DNA from 2 places in the Pseudomonas sp. MM213 genome. Region 1 is predicted to be linked to the other one. Evidence: predicted binding sites of a transcription regulator. Region 1 holds the regulator's gene; the other holds the start of a gene.

The links. Region 1 encodes FliA, which starts transcription of late flagellar genes. Its sites were predicted from a motif close to CTAAAGTTTNNNNNNNNNNNGCCGNTAA; they were not measured.
Region 2: the regulator FliA is predicted to act here: its motif matches at 2,780-2,807, upstream of K5R88_RS14995 (flagellar protein MotY).

The regions. Positions count from the first base shown of each region.
Region 1 is NZ_CP081943.1:6,438,943-6,446,811, reverse strand. It holds gene motD (flagellar motor protein MotD) at 1-544, opposite strand, end outside; gene K5R88_RS29335 (flagellar motor protein) at 560-1,300, opposite strand; gene K5R88_RS29330 (protein-glutamate methylesterase/protein-glutamine glutaminase) at 1,300-2,430, opposite strand; gene K5R88_RS29325 (chemotaxis protein CheA) at 2,481-4,751, opposite strand; gene K5R88_RS29320 (protein phosphatase CheZ) at 4,807-5,595, opposite strand; gene K5R88_RS29315 (chemotaxis response regulator CheY) at 5,618-5,989, opposite strand; gene fliA (RNA polymerase sigma factor FliA) at 6,157-6,897, opposite strand; gene fleN (flagellar synthesis regulator FleN) at 6,894-7,724, opposite strand; gene flhF (flagellar biosynthesis protein FlhF) at 7,841-7,869, opposite strand, start outside.
Region 2 is NZ_CP081943.1:3,304,628-3,312,496, forward strand. It holds gene K5R88_RS14985 (hypothetical protein) at 1-321, shown strand, start outside; gene K5R88_RS14990 (argininosuccinate synthase) at 459-1,676, opposite strand; gene K5R88_RS14995 (flagellar protein MotY) at 1,806-2,714, opposite strand; gene pyrC (dihydroorotase) at 2,874-3,920, shown strand; gene rnt (ribonuclease T) at 3,917-4,594, shown strand; partial or broken gene K5R88_RS15010 (peroxiredoxin) at 4,760-5,361, opposite strand; gene K5R88_RS15015 (bacterioferritin-associated ferredoxin) at 5,674-5,892, shown strand; gene K5R88_RS15020 (HigA family addiction module antitoxin) at 6,022-6,267, opposite strand; gene K5R88_RS15025 (EamA family transporter) at 6,420-6,815, shown strand; gene K5R88_RS15030 (UbiA family prenyltransferase) at 6,820-7,869, shown strand, end outside.

The sequences.
Region 1 (7,869 bases):
CGGTGCGGATCGGTTGATCGTCGGTGAAACCTTCGACGTGAATCGGGTTGTCGAACGGCCTCAGGATCACTGCGACCTTATCGATGATGTTGAACGCCATGTCGCTGGGCATGGCATCGCCGCTGCCGAACAACAGGCTGGAATTGAGTTCGATCTCGACCCACAGCTCGTTGCCGCGAACGGTCATCTGGTTGGAGCTGATCAAGTCGCCGAACGCGGCGCTGATGTCATCGGCAATGCTTTTCAGCGGATCGCTGGCACCGGCGATGCCGGCGTCGACCTGTTCGCTGTCCTTGACCAGCGGCTTGGCCGGGGTCACGGTTTTCGGACGCTCTTCACCGATAGGGATCGGCTGGAGCGAACGATCCGAATCGGTGAACACGCCGATCAACGCTTGCGAGATGATCTTGTACTTGCCTTCGTTGATCGAAGAGATCGAGTACATCACCACGAAAAAGGCGAACAGCAACGTAATGAAGTCGGCATAGGAAACGAGCCAGCGTTCATGGTTTACATGTTCTTCAGGTTGTCGACGGCGTGCCATGGTCCATGTCTCCCATCAATCCATGAAGCCCTGAAGCTTCAACTCAATAGAGCGAGGGTTTTCACCTTCGGCGATCGACAGGATGCCTTCCAGCAACATTTCGCGATAACGCGACTGACGCATTGCAACGGATTTGAGTTTGGCGGCAATCGGCAACAGCACCAGGTTGGCACTGGCGACGCCGTAGATGGTGGCGACGAAGGCCACGGCGATGCCGCTGCCCAGTTGCGACGGATCGGCCAGGTTGCCCATGACGTGGATCAGGCCCATCACCGCACCGATGATGCCGATGGTCGGCGCGTAGCCGCCCATGCTTTCGAAGACTTTGGCCGCTTCGATGTCGCGGCTTTCCTGGGTGTAGAAATCCACTTCCAGAATGCTGCGAATCGCTTCCGGCTCAGCGCCGTCCACCAACAGTTGCAGGCCTTTGCGCGAGTAGGCGTCGGGTTCGGCGTCGGCGATACCTTCCAGACCGAGCAGACCTTCCTTGCGGGCGGTCAGGCTCCAGTTCACCACGCGGTCAACACCGCCGGCCAGGTCCACGCGCGGCGGGAACAGGATCCAGCCAACAATCTGCATGGCGCGCTTGAACGCGCTCATCGGCGATTGTAGCAGCGCCGCGCCGACGGTCCCGCCGAGCACGATCAACGCTGCCGGACCGTTGGCCAGCGCGCCGAGATGGCCGCCTTCAAGGAAGTTGCCACCGATGATGGCGACGAACGCCATGATGATCCCGATAAGGCTGAGTACGTCCATCAGATGCACGCCTCGACCAGGTGCTTGCCAATGTCGTCGAGACCGTACACCGCATCGGCGAGTTCGGCTTTGACGATGGCCATCGGCATGCCGTAGATCACGCAGCTGGCTTCATCCTGAGCCCAGATCGAGCTGCCGCCCTGCTTGAGCAGGCGCGCACCTTCACGACCGTCGGCGCCCATGCCGGTCAGTACCACCGCCAGAACTTTGTCACCGTAGGACTTGGCAGCCGAACCGAACGTGATGTCCACACACGGCTTGTAGTTCAGACGTTCGTCGCCCGGCAGGATTTTCACCGCGCCACGGCCGTCGATCATCATTTGCTTGCCACCCGGCGCCAGCAGCGCCAGGCCCGGACGCAGGATGTCGCCATCCTCGGCTTCCTTGACGCTGATGCGGCAGAGCTTGTCCAGACGCTCGGCGAACGCCTTGGTGAAGGCGGCCGGCATGTGCTGGATCAACACGATCGGGGCCGGGAAATTGGCCGGCAGCTGGGTCAGAACCCGTTGCAGGGCAACCGGGCCGCCCGTGGACGTACCGATGGCAACCAGTTTGTAGGCTTTGCGTTTCGGCGCTGGTGACGATGGGCTGGCCGCGAATGTGCGAGCCGGGATCGGTGCCGGTGCCGGACGAGCAGGTGCGCTGCTGCCATAACTGCCGACGCTGGAAGGCGCAGGTGTCGGCGCGGGTGCAGCGACCGGTGCCGGCGCGCTGTAGGCGCTGACACGACGGTTACTGCGCGAGATGCTGAGAATCTTCTCGCACAGCAGTTGCTTGACCTTCTCGGGATTGCGCGAGATGTCTTCGAAATTCTTCGGCAGGAAATCCACCGCGCCGGCATCCAGCGCGTCCAGGGTGACCCGGGCGCCTTCGTGCGTCAGCGAGGAGAACATCAACACCGGGGTCGGGCAGCGCTGCATGATGTGCCGCACTGCCGTGATGCCATCCATCATCGGCATCTCGTAGTCCATGGTGATCACGTCCGGCTTGAGGGCCAGGGCCTGATCGATCGCCTCTTTTCCGTTGGTCGCCGTACCGACGACCTGGATATTCGAATCCGCTGAAAGAATTTCCGAGACGCGGCGGCGGAAAAACCCCGAATCGTCCACCACCAGGACTTTGACTACCATAAACACTCCGTTAGGCGGGGGCGAGGCTTCGTCGCCCCGCTCCCCCAGAATCAAATACGCCGTGCGGCGCAACGCTTGAGCATGCTCGGAACATCGAGAATCAGCGCAATGCGACCGTCACCGGTGATGGTGGCGCCCGACATGCCCGGGGTTCCCTGGAGCATTTTGCCCAATGGCTTGATGACCACTTCTTCCTGGCCGACCAGTTGATCGACAACGAAGCCGATCCGCTGGGTGCCCACCGAAAGGATCACCACATGGCCTTCGCGCTGCTCTTCGTGAGCGGCGGAGCTGACCAGCCAGCGCTTGAGGTAGAACAGTGGCAGCGCCTTGTCCCGCACGATCACCACTTCCTGGCCGTCCACCACGTTGGTGGTCGACAGGTCGAGGTGGAAGATCTCGTTGACGTTCACCAGCGGGAACGCAAACGCCTGGTTGCCGAGCATGACCATCAGCGTCGGCATGATCGCCAGGGTCAACGGGACCTTGATGACGATCTTCGAGCCCTTGCCCTTGGTCGAGTAGATATTGATGGTGCCGTTGAGCTGGGCGATCTTGGTTTTCACCACGTCCATGCCCACGCCACGACCCGACACGTCGGAGATCTCGGTCTTGGTCGAGAAACCCGGTGCGAAGATCAGGTTGAAGCAGTCGGACTCGCTGAGGCGGTCCGCCGCATCCTTGTCCATCAAACCTTTCTTCACCGCGATGCCGCGCAACACGTCGGCGTCCATGCCCTTGCCGTCATCGGAGATGGACAGCAGGATGTGGTCGCCTTCCTGTTCAGCGGACAAAATCACTTTGCCGCTGCGCGGTTTGCCCATCGCTTCGCGATCGGCCGGCTCTTCGATACCGTGGTCGACCGAGTTGCGCACCAAGTGGACCAGCGGGTCGGCCAGGGCCTCGACAAGGTTTTTGTCGAGGTCGGTTTCTTCGCCGACCAGCTCCAGATTGATCTCTTTCTTGAGCTGGCGAGCCAGGTCGCGAACCAGACGCGGGAAGCGCCCGAAGACTTTCTTGATCGGTTGCATCCGGGTCTTCATGACCGCGGTCTGCAAGTCGGCCGTGACCACGTCGAGGTTCGACACGGCTTTGGACATGGCTTCATCGGCGCTGTTGGCACCCAGGCGAACCAGGCGGTTACGCACCAGTACCAACTCGCCGACCATGTTCATGATTTCGTCGAGACGCGCGGTGTCGACCCGCACGGTGGTCTCGGCTTCGCTGGCCGGTTTTTCCGCAGGCGGCGCGGCCGCTGCACGGGCAGGCGCCGGTGCAGCAGCGGCGGCAGGTTTTGGTGCAGCGGCGGCAGCAGGCTTCGCTGCTTCGGCTTTTGGCTCGGGCGCCTTGGCGACAGGTGCCGGGGCCTTGGCTACAGGCGTAGCTACCGAAGAGGCGGCCGAACCGGTGCCGACTTCAGTGAACTTGCCTTTGCCATGCAATTCGTCGAGCAGCGATTCGAACTCGTGATCCGAGATCAGATCGCCGCCAGCCGCTGCTGCGGTTGGCGCAGCCGGGGTCGGTACCGAGGCAATGGCCGATTCCAGCGCGTCGACGGCAAAGTTGCCCTTGCCGTGCAGCTGATCGAGCAGTGCTTCGAACTCATCGTCAGTAATGTCGGAACTGTCACCTGGCGCTTTCGGCGCAGCCGGTGCGGCAGGCGCAGCGGGTGTTGCCACCGCGTCGACGGCGAACTGGCCTTTGCCGTGCAACTGATCGAGCAACGACTCGAACTCGGCATCGGTGATTTCATCGCTGGTCGCGGCATCGCCGGCCGGCAGCGGAGCAGCGGCCGGGGCCTCAGCCTGAGCCTTGACGGCGTTCAGCGAGTCCAGCAGTTGTTCGAATTCGTTATCGGTGATGTCGCCTGATTCGGCTTCGGCAGCCGGCTCTTCCACCACTTCAGCCACAGGTGCGGCTTGATCGGCGGTTTGCGGCTCGGCCAGACGGGCCAGGGCTGCAAGCAATTCAGGCGTGGCAGCCGTTATCGGGCCACGCTCGCGGACTTCGCTGAACATGCCGTTCACCGCGTCCAGCGCTTCGAGAACCACGTCCATCAATTCCGAATCGACGCGACGTTCACCCTTGCGCAGGATGTCAAACACGTTCTCGGCGATGTGACAGCACTCCACCAGCTCGTTGAGCTGGAGGAAGCCGGCGCCCCCTTTTACAGTGTGAAAACCGCGAAAAATTGCATTGAGCAAGTCCGCATCATCCGGTCGGCTTTCAAGCTCGACCAGCTGTTCGGACAGTTGCTCTAGAATCTCGCCGGCCTCAACCAGGAAATCCTGAAGGATCTCTTCATCGGCGCCGAAGCTCATTAAGGGGGTGCTCCTAAAGGTCTAAAAACCTAAAAAACCTAAAATGCTAAAAAATCTAAAATCCTAGGCTGGATAACAAATCGTCCACATCGTCCTGACCGGACACAACGTCTTCTCTTTTATCGGCATGAATCTGCGGACCTTCACCCTGAGAGAGATGTTTTTGCGGATCTTTTTCTGCAAGCATCGCTTCACGGTCATGTTCGATGCCCGCAAAGCGGTCCACCTGACTGGCCATAAGCACGAGCTTGAGCAGGTTGCTTTCAACTTCGGTGACCAATTGGGTCACACGCTTGATCACCTGACCGGTGAGGTCCTGGTAATCCTGAGCGAGCAGAATGTCGTTGAGGTTGCTCGACACCGCGCGGTTGTCCGCGCTGCTGCGTGCCAGGAAACCATCGACACGCCGTGCCAGTTCACGAAATTCCTCAGCCCCGACTTCGCGACGCATGAACCGCCCCCAGTCCGTGCTCAGCGCCTGAGCTTCATCGCTCAGGCTGTTGACCAGCGGCGTGGAGTTTTCGACCAGATCCATGGTGCGGTTGGCTGCGGCCTCTGTCAGCTTGACAACGTAACCCAGACGCTCGGTGGCATCTGTGATCTGGGACACTTCCTCGGCTTGCGGCATGTGCGGGTCAATCTGAAAATTGACGATCGCACTGTGCAGCTCGCGGGTGAGCTTGCCCACTTCCTGATACAGGCCGCGGTCACGGGTCTGGTTGAGCTCATGGATCAGTTGCACAGCGTCGCCGAACTTGCCTTTTTCAAGGCTTTCGACCAGTTCGACCGCGTGTTTTTTCAGGGTCGATTCAAAATCGCCCTGTGAAGATTCGTTTTGGTCCATAGCTTCCCCGTGGCGCAGTTTCTCAACCGATGCGTTCGAAAATCTTCTCGATTTTTTCTTTCAACGCCTGGGCCGTGAAGGGTTTGACCACATAGCCGTTTACGCCGGCCTGGGCCGCTTCGATGATCTGCTCGCGCTTGGCTTCAGCGGTCACCATCAGCACTGGCAGGTGCTTGAGCTTTTCATCGGCGCGCACGTGGCGCAGCAGATCGATACCGGTCATGCCAGGCATGTTCCAGTCCGTTACCAGAAAGTCGATGCTTCCGCTGTTGAGAACCGGAATGGCAGTAATGCCATCGTCGGCCTCGACCGTGTTGGTGAACCCAAGGTCACGCAACAGGTTTTTTATGATCCGCCGCATCGTTGAGAAGTCATCAACGATGAGGATTTTCATGTTCTTGTCCAATTCGACCTCCAAGCAGTCTTAAACGCGCCCAGCACCTGGACGCGCCATTTCAATCAATCCGGCAAAGCACTCAATGACTGTCTGGAGCACAACAGATCGAGACCGGCGCAGTTCAACACCACACCAGCCAAGTTCGCAGTGTCCCCACACTGCCTTCAGCGCGCTCGCCACTCCCCCAAACGCCCCCGCAAACGGGCCGCGCACTGGCTGTGTAACTGGCTGACCCGAGATTCGCTGACCCCCAGGACCTCACCGATTTCCTTGAGATTCAACTCTTCGTCGTAGTACAGCGCCAACACCAGTCGCTCACGCTCCGGCAAATTGGCAATCGCGTCCGCCAGCGCTGCCTGGAAGCGTTCATCTTCCAGATCGCGCGACGGCTCGAGATGAGCACTCGCGCCATCCTCATGCAGCCCTTCGTGTTCGCCGTCCTGCAACAGGTCGTCGAAACTGAACAAGCGGCTGCCCAGGGTGTCGTTCAAAATCCCGTAGTAATCGTCGAGACTCAATTGGAGTTCGGCCGCAACTTCGTGATCTTTAGCGTCACGGCCGGTTTTAGCTTCAATCGAGCGAATTGCGTCGCTGACCATGCGGGTATTGCGGTGGACCGAACGTGGTGCCCAGTCCCCTTTGCGCACTTCATCAAGCATGGCGCCGCGGATCCGGATGCCCGCGTACGTCTCGAAACTCGCGCCTTTGCTGGCGTCATATTTGGTGGATACTTCAAGCAGGCCGATCATCCCGGCCTGGATCAGGTCTTCGACCTGGACACTGGCTGGCAGTCGCGCCAGCAGGTGGTAAGCAATGCGTTTGACCAGTGGCGCGTAACGCTCGATCAGCTCGTACTGCGCGTCACGCGCCGACTTCTTGTAGAGGTTGTAACCGCTGGCTGTCATAGCACGGGTCCTGCCGTTTGTTGCACGAGGCGCTCGACGAAAAACTCCAGGTGCCCGCGCGGGTTGGCAGGCAGCGGCCAGGTATCGACCTTTTGTGCGATGGCCTTGAAAGCCAGGGAGCACTTGGAACGAGGGAAGGCTTCATAGACCGCGCGCTGCTTCTGCACAGCCTTGCGCACGCTTTCGTCGTACGGCACCGCACCGACGTATTGTAAGGCGACGTCGAGGAAGCGGTCCGTGACCTTGGTCAACTTGGCGAACAGGTTGCGGCCTTCCTGCGGGCTCTGGGCCATGTTGGCCAGGACGCGGAAGCGGTTCATGCCGTAGTCGCGGTTGAGCAGTTTGATCAGGGCGTAGGCATCCGTGATCGAAGTCGGCTCGTCGCAGACCACCAGCAAGACTTCTTGCGCGGCGCGAACAAAACTGACTACCGAGTCACCAATACCCGCAGCGGTGTCGATCACGAGCACGTCGAGGTTGTCGCCGATATCGCTGAACGCCTGGATCAGGCCGGCATGCTGGGCCGGACTCAGATGAACCATGCTTTGAGTGCCGGACGCGGCCGGGACGATGCGGATGCCGCCTGGCCCCTGCAACAATACGTCGCGCAGCTCACAGCGGCCTTCGATGACGTCGGCCAGGGTACGTTTGGGTGTCAGTCCCAACAGGACGTCGACATTCGCCAGCCCCAGATCGGCGTCCAGCAGCATGACGCGCCGGCCGAGCTCAGCTAGAGCCAGGGACAAGTTCACTGACACATTAGTCTTCCCGACGCCACCTTTGCCGCCGGTCACCGCGATCACCTGTACGGGATGCATGCTGCCCATGTTATTTCTTTACCTTGTCTTGCATAGACGGAGGCCACATTACTGGCTGCGCGCTCATCAACTGAACAATGCATGGCAGACCATCGATGTAGGTACAAAAACTGTTCATTAATACCTCAGCCAACCTGCTTGGTCGGGCTGTGAT
Region 2 (7,869 bases), 3.1 Mb from region 1:
TCGGTTCAGTACCCTATTCGGCTGCCTGAGTCACTCAAGGATCTGCACATCATTGATGCGCGGTGGATGAACAAAAAAAATGAGTTCCGCGCCCTTCTGGAAAAGCTTCGCCAGCCCAAGGGGAATCCGGCACACGTTGTCGTGTTTCTCGTTGTTGGCGAGTCGGAGACGTTACTGAAAGAAAGCGCACTCAAGTTTTGCCGAAACGCAAAAAAACGCAGCAGCGCAACGTTCTGTATTGCTTACAATTTGAGTTCACGTGACGTGACGGTCATTGATCAATATTGCCGGGCTGACACACAGCAGGCAGTTGCTCTTTAGGATCAATGGGGGGCGGGCAGGAAGGTATTTAAAACAACAAGAATGTTGAATCGCAATGTCAGACAGAAAATCCCTGTTTTCAAATGTGTGGCCTTGTCCTGGACAAGGCCACACATTCCATCAGCGTGTCAAAGATCTCAGAACAGCTTGCGACCTTTGTTTGCCGCGATACGCATGCGCAGCGCGTTGAGCTTGATGAAGCCTGCCGCGTCGGCCTGGTTGTAGGCGCCGCCATCTTCCTCGAAGGTCGCGATGTTGGCATCGAACAACGATTCGTCGGACTTGCGGCCAGTGACGATCACGTTGCCCTTGTACAGCTTCAGGCGTACGACGCCGTTCACGTGAGCCTGGGACGCATCGATCATCTGTTGCAGCATCAGACGCTCAGGGCTCCACCAGTAACCGGTGTAGATCAGGCTGGCGTATTTAGGCATCAGCTCGTCTTTGAGGTGAGCCACTTCGCGGTCCAGCGTGATCGATTCGATCGCACGGTGGGCGCGCAGCATGATGGTGCCGCCAGGGGTCTCGTAGCAGCCACGGGACTTCATGCCCACGTAACGGTTCTCGACGATGTCGAGACGGCCGATACCGTGTTCGCCACCGATACGGTTCAGGGTCGCCAGCACGGTGGCCGGAGTCATTTCGACGCCGTCCAGTGCAACGATGTCGCCGTTGCGGTAGGTCAGTTCCAGGTACTGCGCCTTGTCAGGAGCCTTCTCCGGGGAGACGGTCCATTTCCACATGTCTTCTTCGTGCTCGGTCCAGGTGTCTTCCAGCACGCCGCCCTCATAGGAGATGTGCAGCAGGTTGGCATCCATCGAGTACGGGGATTTTTTCTTGCCATGACGCTCGATCGGGATCGCGTGCTTTTCAGCGTAATCCATCAGCTTTTCACGGGAGAGCAGGTCCCATTCGCGCCACGGAGCGATCACTTTCACACCTGGCTTCAAGGCATAAGCGCCCAGTTCGAAACGAACCTGGTCGTTACCCTTGCCGGTGGCACCGTGGGAAATGGCGTCAGCGCCGGTTTCGTTGGCGATTTCGATCAGGCGTTTGGCGATCAACGGACGAGCGATGGAAGTACCCAGCAGGTACTCGCCTTCGTAAACGGTGTTGGCGCGGAACATCGGGAATACGAAGTCACGCACGAATTCTTCGCGCAGATCGTCGATGTAGATTTCTTTTACGCCCATGGCCTGAGCCTTGGCGCGAGCCGGCTCGACCTCTTCGCCCTGACCCAGGTCAGCGGTAAAGGTCACCACTTCACAGTTATAAGTATCCTGCAGCCACTTGAGGATCACCGAAGTGTCCAGGCCGCCGGAATACGCCAGAACGACCTTGTTTACGTCCGCCATGCCATCACTCCACGGGGTTCTACGGAAAGCCGTCAAGTCTACCGCTCATGCAGGATAATTTACAGAGGCGCGACAGCTTATGACGACGAAGCGACAGATTATGTCGAGCGGGCGACGATGACAGCCGGTTCAGTATGTCTTCGCGGGGCTCGCCGATGCGGTTGTCTGAGGCGCCGGCTGCTCGGTGGGTGCGACCCGCGCCAGGTGCACATTGACCCGACGGTTCTTCGCCCGATTGGCAGCATTGGTGTTGGGTGCCAACGGATAACGCTCGCCGTGAAAGCGCACGGTGATCTGCGATTCCTGAAAACCGTTGGCCTTGAAGAACTCCATGACCGCCAGGGCCCGACGCCGCGACAGGTCACGATTGGCCAGGCGATTGCCGCTGTTGTCGGAGTGGCCGTCGAGTTCGATGTGATTGACCGTCGGATCGGCCTTCATGAATTCCAGCATGACCTGCAACTGGGCCTTGGCCTGTGCGTCGAGATCCAGGCCGTCGCCGGGAAAGCCGATCTGCGTTTGTTTGACTTGCTCGAAATTCTTCGGCAGCAGCTTCGCCACACAGCTTTGATAATCGTTGAACGCCTTGCTGAACTTGACCGGCAATAACCGCACCTCCGACACCCGGCCATCGCCCGAATAATGTCGAACGACCGGGCTACGCCCGTCCATCAGGCCACTGATCAGGCGCCCGGCCTGAACTTGAGAACTGTTGAACAGCACATTGCCGCTGCCAATCTGCACGGAGCCCAGATTGATATCGCCCCGCCCCGGCTGCCAGGGCGCTGCGGCTGCCAGAAGGGTCGCCGAGCCGCCGCCGACCATCGAGTTATAGGCTTTCAGACGAAACGTCGCCTGCTCGCCGGCGCGGCGCACGAACTCGCCCGAACCGAAATCGGTGATCGGCTGAGTCAGGCGGCACTCGAACTTGTCCCCTTCGACCGTCCACTCGATGCTCTCCAGACGGGTCTGGAAAGTGAGCGCCATCGCGGGAAGGCTGGCAAACACGCTGAGCAAGGCTAAATAACGCTGGCGCACGGGAGGCTCCACTGGCTTCTACAACAAAAAGACCGACACACACATGTTTACGGCATACCTGTTGGATATCGGAAGCTTCCCGCAAAACTTGATAGCGAGTGCCTGAGAGAGTCTTTTCCGGTAGCATTCCCTTCAGTTTGACCCGCCTGGAATCCCCTCATGTCCGACCGCCTGACCCTGCTGCGTCCCGACGACTGGCATATTCATCTTCGCGATGGTGCCGTGTTGACCAATACCGTTGCGGATGTCGCGCGCACCTTTGGTCGCGCCATCATCATGCCCAACCTGGTACCTCCGGTGCGCAACGCCGCTGAAGCCGACGGCTATCGCCAGCGGATTCTCGCTGCACGTCCGGCTGGCAGCCGTTTCGAACCGTTGATGGTCCTTTACCTGACCGACCGCACCCAGCCCGAAGAAATTCGTGAGGCCAAGGCCAGCGGTTTCATTCATGCCGCCAAGTTGTATCCGGCCGGCGCGACCACCAACTCGGACTCTGGCGTCACCAGCATCGACAAGATCTTCCCTGCGCTTGAGGCCATGGCCGAAGTCGGGATGCCTTTGTTGGTTCACGGTGAAGTCACCCGTGGCGATGTCGACGTGTTCGACCGCGAAAAAATCTTCATCGATGAGCACATGCGTCGAGTGGTCGAGCGTTTCCCGACGCTCAAAGTGGTGTTCGAACACATCACCACCGCGGACGCCGTGCAGTTCGTCAACGAGGCTTCGGCCAACGTTGGCGCGACCATCACCGCGCATCACCTCTTGTACAACCGCAACCACATGCTGGTGGGCGGGATTCGGCCGCACTTCTATTGCCTGCCGATCCTCAAGCGCAATACGCACCAGGAAGCCCTGCTCGACGCCGCCACCAGCGGCAGCGAAAAGTTCTTCCTCGGCACCGACTCGGCGCCTCACGCCCAGCATGCCAAAGAAGCCGCGTGCGGCTGTGCCGGTTGCTACACCGCTTATGCGGCGATCGAGATGTACGCCGAAGCGTTCGAACAACGTAACGCACTGGACAAGCTCGAAGCCTTCGCCAGCCTCAACGGCCCGCGCTTCTATGGCCTGCCGGTGAACACCGATCGCATTACTCTGGTCCGCGACGAGTGGACCGCCCCAACCAGCCTGCCATTTGGCGAGCTGACCGTTATCCCGCTGCGCGCCGGTGAAAAACTGCGCTGGCGCCTGCTGGAGGAACACGCGTGAGTGAAGACCATTACGACGACGAACAGGACGGTCAAGGCGGCGGAGGTGGTCCACGCCACCCGATGGCAGCTCGATTCCGTGGATACCTGCCAGTCGTTGTCGACGTTGAAACCGGTGGTTTCAACTCTGCCACTGACGCCTTGCTGGAAATAGCCGCTACCACCATCGCCATGGACGAGAAGGGTTTTGTCTACCCTGACCACACCTACTTCTTCCGCGTCGAGCCTTTTGAAGGCGCCAACATCGAAGCGGCCGCGCTGGAGTTCACCGGGATCAAACTCGATCACCCGCTGCGCATGGCAGTGAGTGAAGAAGCGGCGCTGACCGATATCTTCCGTGGCATCCGCAAGGCGCTGAAAGCCAACGGCTGCAAGCGGGCGATTCTGGTCGGGCACAACAGCAGCTTCGATCTGGGCTTCCTGAACGCGGCGGTTGCGCGCCTGGACATGAAGCGCAATCCGTTCCATCCGTTCTCCAGCTTCGACACGGCCACCCTGGCCGGTCTGGCGTACGGTCAGACGGTGCTGGCGAAAGCCTGTCAGGCCGCCGATATCGACTTCGACGGTCGCGAGGCTCACTCGGCTCGCTACGACACCGAGAAGACGGCCGAGCTGTTCTGCGGCATCGTCAATCGCTGGAAACAGATGGGCGGCTGGGAAGACTACAACGACTGATCGGCTTTTCGTAGGAGCCGGCTTGCTGGCGATTCAGCCACCGCGGTTTGTCTGATTACCGAGGCGCCTGGATCGCCAGCAAGCCGGCTCCTACAGGAATCACCGCTTCTCCGCCCATAAAAAAACCGGCCTCTATGGCCGGTTTTTTTGTGCCTCGAATGCGCCTTACAGGGCAGCAGCATTCTCGGTCAGGTAAGCCGCGACGCCTTCGGTCGAAGCGGTCATGCCTTTGTCGCCTTTTTCCAGTTGGCAGGGCAAACTTCGCCGTGCTCTTCGTGGAATTGCAGAGCGTCGACCAGACGGACCAGCTCTTCGATGTTACGGCCCAGTGGCAGGTCGTTGATGATCTGCGAACGGACAACGCCTTTGTCGTCGATCAGGAACGCGCCACGGAAAGCCACGCCGCCTTCGGATTCAACATCGTAGGCCTTGGCGATTTCGTGCTTCAGGTCGGCTGCCATGGTGTAGCGAACTTCACCGATGCCACCATTGTTGACCGGGGTGTTGCGCCACGCGTTGTGGGTGAAGTGCGAGTCGATCGAAACAGCGATCACTTCAACGTTGCGGGCCTTGAAGTCGGACATGCGGTTGTCCAGAGCGATCAGCTCGGATGGGCAAACGAAGGTGAAGTCCAACGGGTAGAAGAACACCAGGCCGTATTTGCCTTTGATGGCCGACGACAGGGTGAAGCTGTCGACGATTTCGCCATTGCCGAGTACGGCTGGTACGGTGAAGTCAGGGGCTTGCTTGCCTACGAGTACGCTCATTGAATATCTCCTGGTGTAAAAACGTGAAGTTCCGGGTTTGCGCCAGCCTGCCACCCTCAGGCGACAGCCCTGTGACACCCACCCGCTTCATAAGGACCGGCCATCATACACTGCGTTTTTGAGCTGTCCTCAACGGATTTTCACCGACAGGCCAAATTCCCGGCGACACGCTTACTGGCAGATTGCCCGAGGAAAACCGTTCGTCAGTCACCCTCGCTTATAACGCAAAGCTTTCAGAAACCACTTTGACAATCATTCTCGTTAACATTAAGATCCATCGCAATTGAGTCATAACCAGCGACGGTTTCAGTTATGTATGTCTGCCTCTGCACTGGCGTCACCGACGGACAAATCCGCGAAGCAATCTATGAAGGTTGCTGCAGCTACAAGGAAGTCCGCCAAGCTACCGGCGTAGCCAGCCAATGCGGCAAATGCGCCTGCCTTGCCAAGGAAGTGGTGCGTGAAACCCTGACCAAATTGCAAACAGCCCAGGCTGCGATTCCTTTCCCGGTAGAATTTACTGCCGCGTAAATACCCCATTCCAAAGAAACGGACTTCATGTCCGCCTATATTTAGCTTTATATTTTAAATAATGCTATACAAAACAAGGGCTTGCAGCGATGCAGGCCCTTGTCGTTTCTGGTCGTGGTTACTCATGGGTTACGCTGGCACTTCATGCAAACGTACGATATTCGATTGCCCCCGGTGTTCGGCCTGCCACAAGTCATAGGCTGCCTTCATGGCCAGCCACTGGCGGCCGGTGCTTATACCGGCGAGTTCCAAGCGCAGCGCCAGGTCAGCAGAAATCGCTGCATGACCGTTGAGCACGGTCGATAGGTGGCCACGCGAATAGCGTCCCCGCTTTCGACTTTGCTGACATTTCTCGTTCTCCTTCTCCTTGCTCAAGGGCCGACTAAAGTTGTTTGGCTACTGGGAGCTAAAGTTTCCTGTTCCCTCCTGCTTTGATTTTCCGGCCGAGAGCGTTTCCTGCCGAATTGACGCAATCCAATGTCACTGCTACACAAATAGCATGCGACACAAACTCGGGGGAGGGCGCTTTGTTAAATCTCAGCCTAGTAAAAAACGTTTATGCGCTCATCCTGATTAGCGTCACGATATCCGCCTTTGCGCAGATCGCCCTCAAGGCCGGCATGGACTCCCCTTCCGTCCAGAGGGAGATCGCAGAAGGAGGGGCACGAGTATCAGCATTGCTCGGTATTGCCCTCAACCCCCTAATATTGCTCGGCCTTTTCCTGTATTTCAGCAGTGCGGCGGTCTGGCTGATGGTGCTATCCAAGGTGCAGGTCAGTTTCGCCTATCCGTTCGTGGCACTGGGCTTTGTGCTAACGGCCGTGCTCGGCCGCCTCGTCTTCAATGACACCTTCTCCGCGGCCAAGGTCATCGGCACATTGCTGATCATGAGCGGGGTTGTCGTGATGGCGAGGGGGGCGTGACGTCATGACGAACATGAACGAAATCGATGACGCGCCGATTCCGCTTTGCGTGGATCTGGATGGCACACTGGTGCGCACCGACATGCTGCTCGAAACATTTCTGTTGCTTGCAAAGACCTCGCCTCTCTCGCTCGCCTCCCTGCCGGGCTGGCTCATGAAGGGCAAGGCGAGCCTCAAGCACCGCATCGCCGAGCGAGTAACGATCGATGCAGCTAGCCTCCCCTATCGCACCGATGTGCTAGTCCTGATCGAAACCGCCCGCGCAGCGCAGCGCCCTATCATTCTTGCCACGGCATCTTGCGCCGGCGTCGCCAATGGTATTACGGACCATCTGGGCCTCTTCGACGAGGTACTGTGCAGCGACGAAGACACCAATCTTTCCTCCCACGCCAAGGCTAGTATGCTCGTCGAACGCTTTGGCGAACGAGGCTTCGACTATATCGGCAACGACAAAGCGGACTTGCCCGTATTCGCACGGGCGCGCCGGGCGTTTCTGGTTTCCTCACAGGACGGTCTGAGGCAAGCGGCGCGGGATCGCAATCACGACATTGATTTTATAGAGGATCCAAGCGGTGGTTTTCGTGTCTGGTGGAGAGCCCTGCGCATTCAGCAGTGGCTGAAGAATCTCCTTGTCTTCGTCCCCCTGCTAGCGGCGCATCAGGTGACGAATCCGCAACTATTGTTCTGGGCGATCCTTGCCTTCATCTCGTTCAGCCTGTGCGCCTCGTCCGTCTATCTGCTGAATGATCTGCTCGACCTGCCCGCAGATCGCAAGCATCACCGCAAGAAGAACCGGCCTTTTGCCGCTGGGACCTTGTCCGTGAAATCGGGGATCGCCGCCATCCCCTTGCTGCTTGGTTCATCCCTGATACTTGCGCTGCAATTGCCGCCACGCTTTCTCGTTGTGCTCGGTGTCTACTATTTTCTGACCGCTGCCTATTCCTTCCTGCTGAAGAAGCAGGTGATCGTCGATGTGATGATACTGGCCAGCCTTTATTCGATTCGTGTCATAGCGGGCGCCGCCGCGACGGATATCAAACCGTCCTTTTGGTTA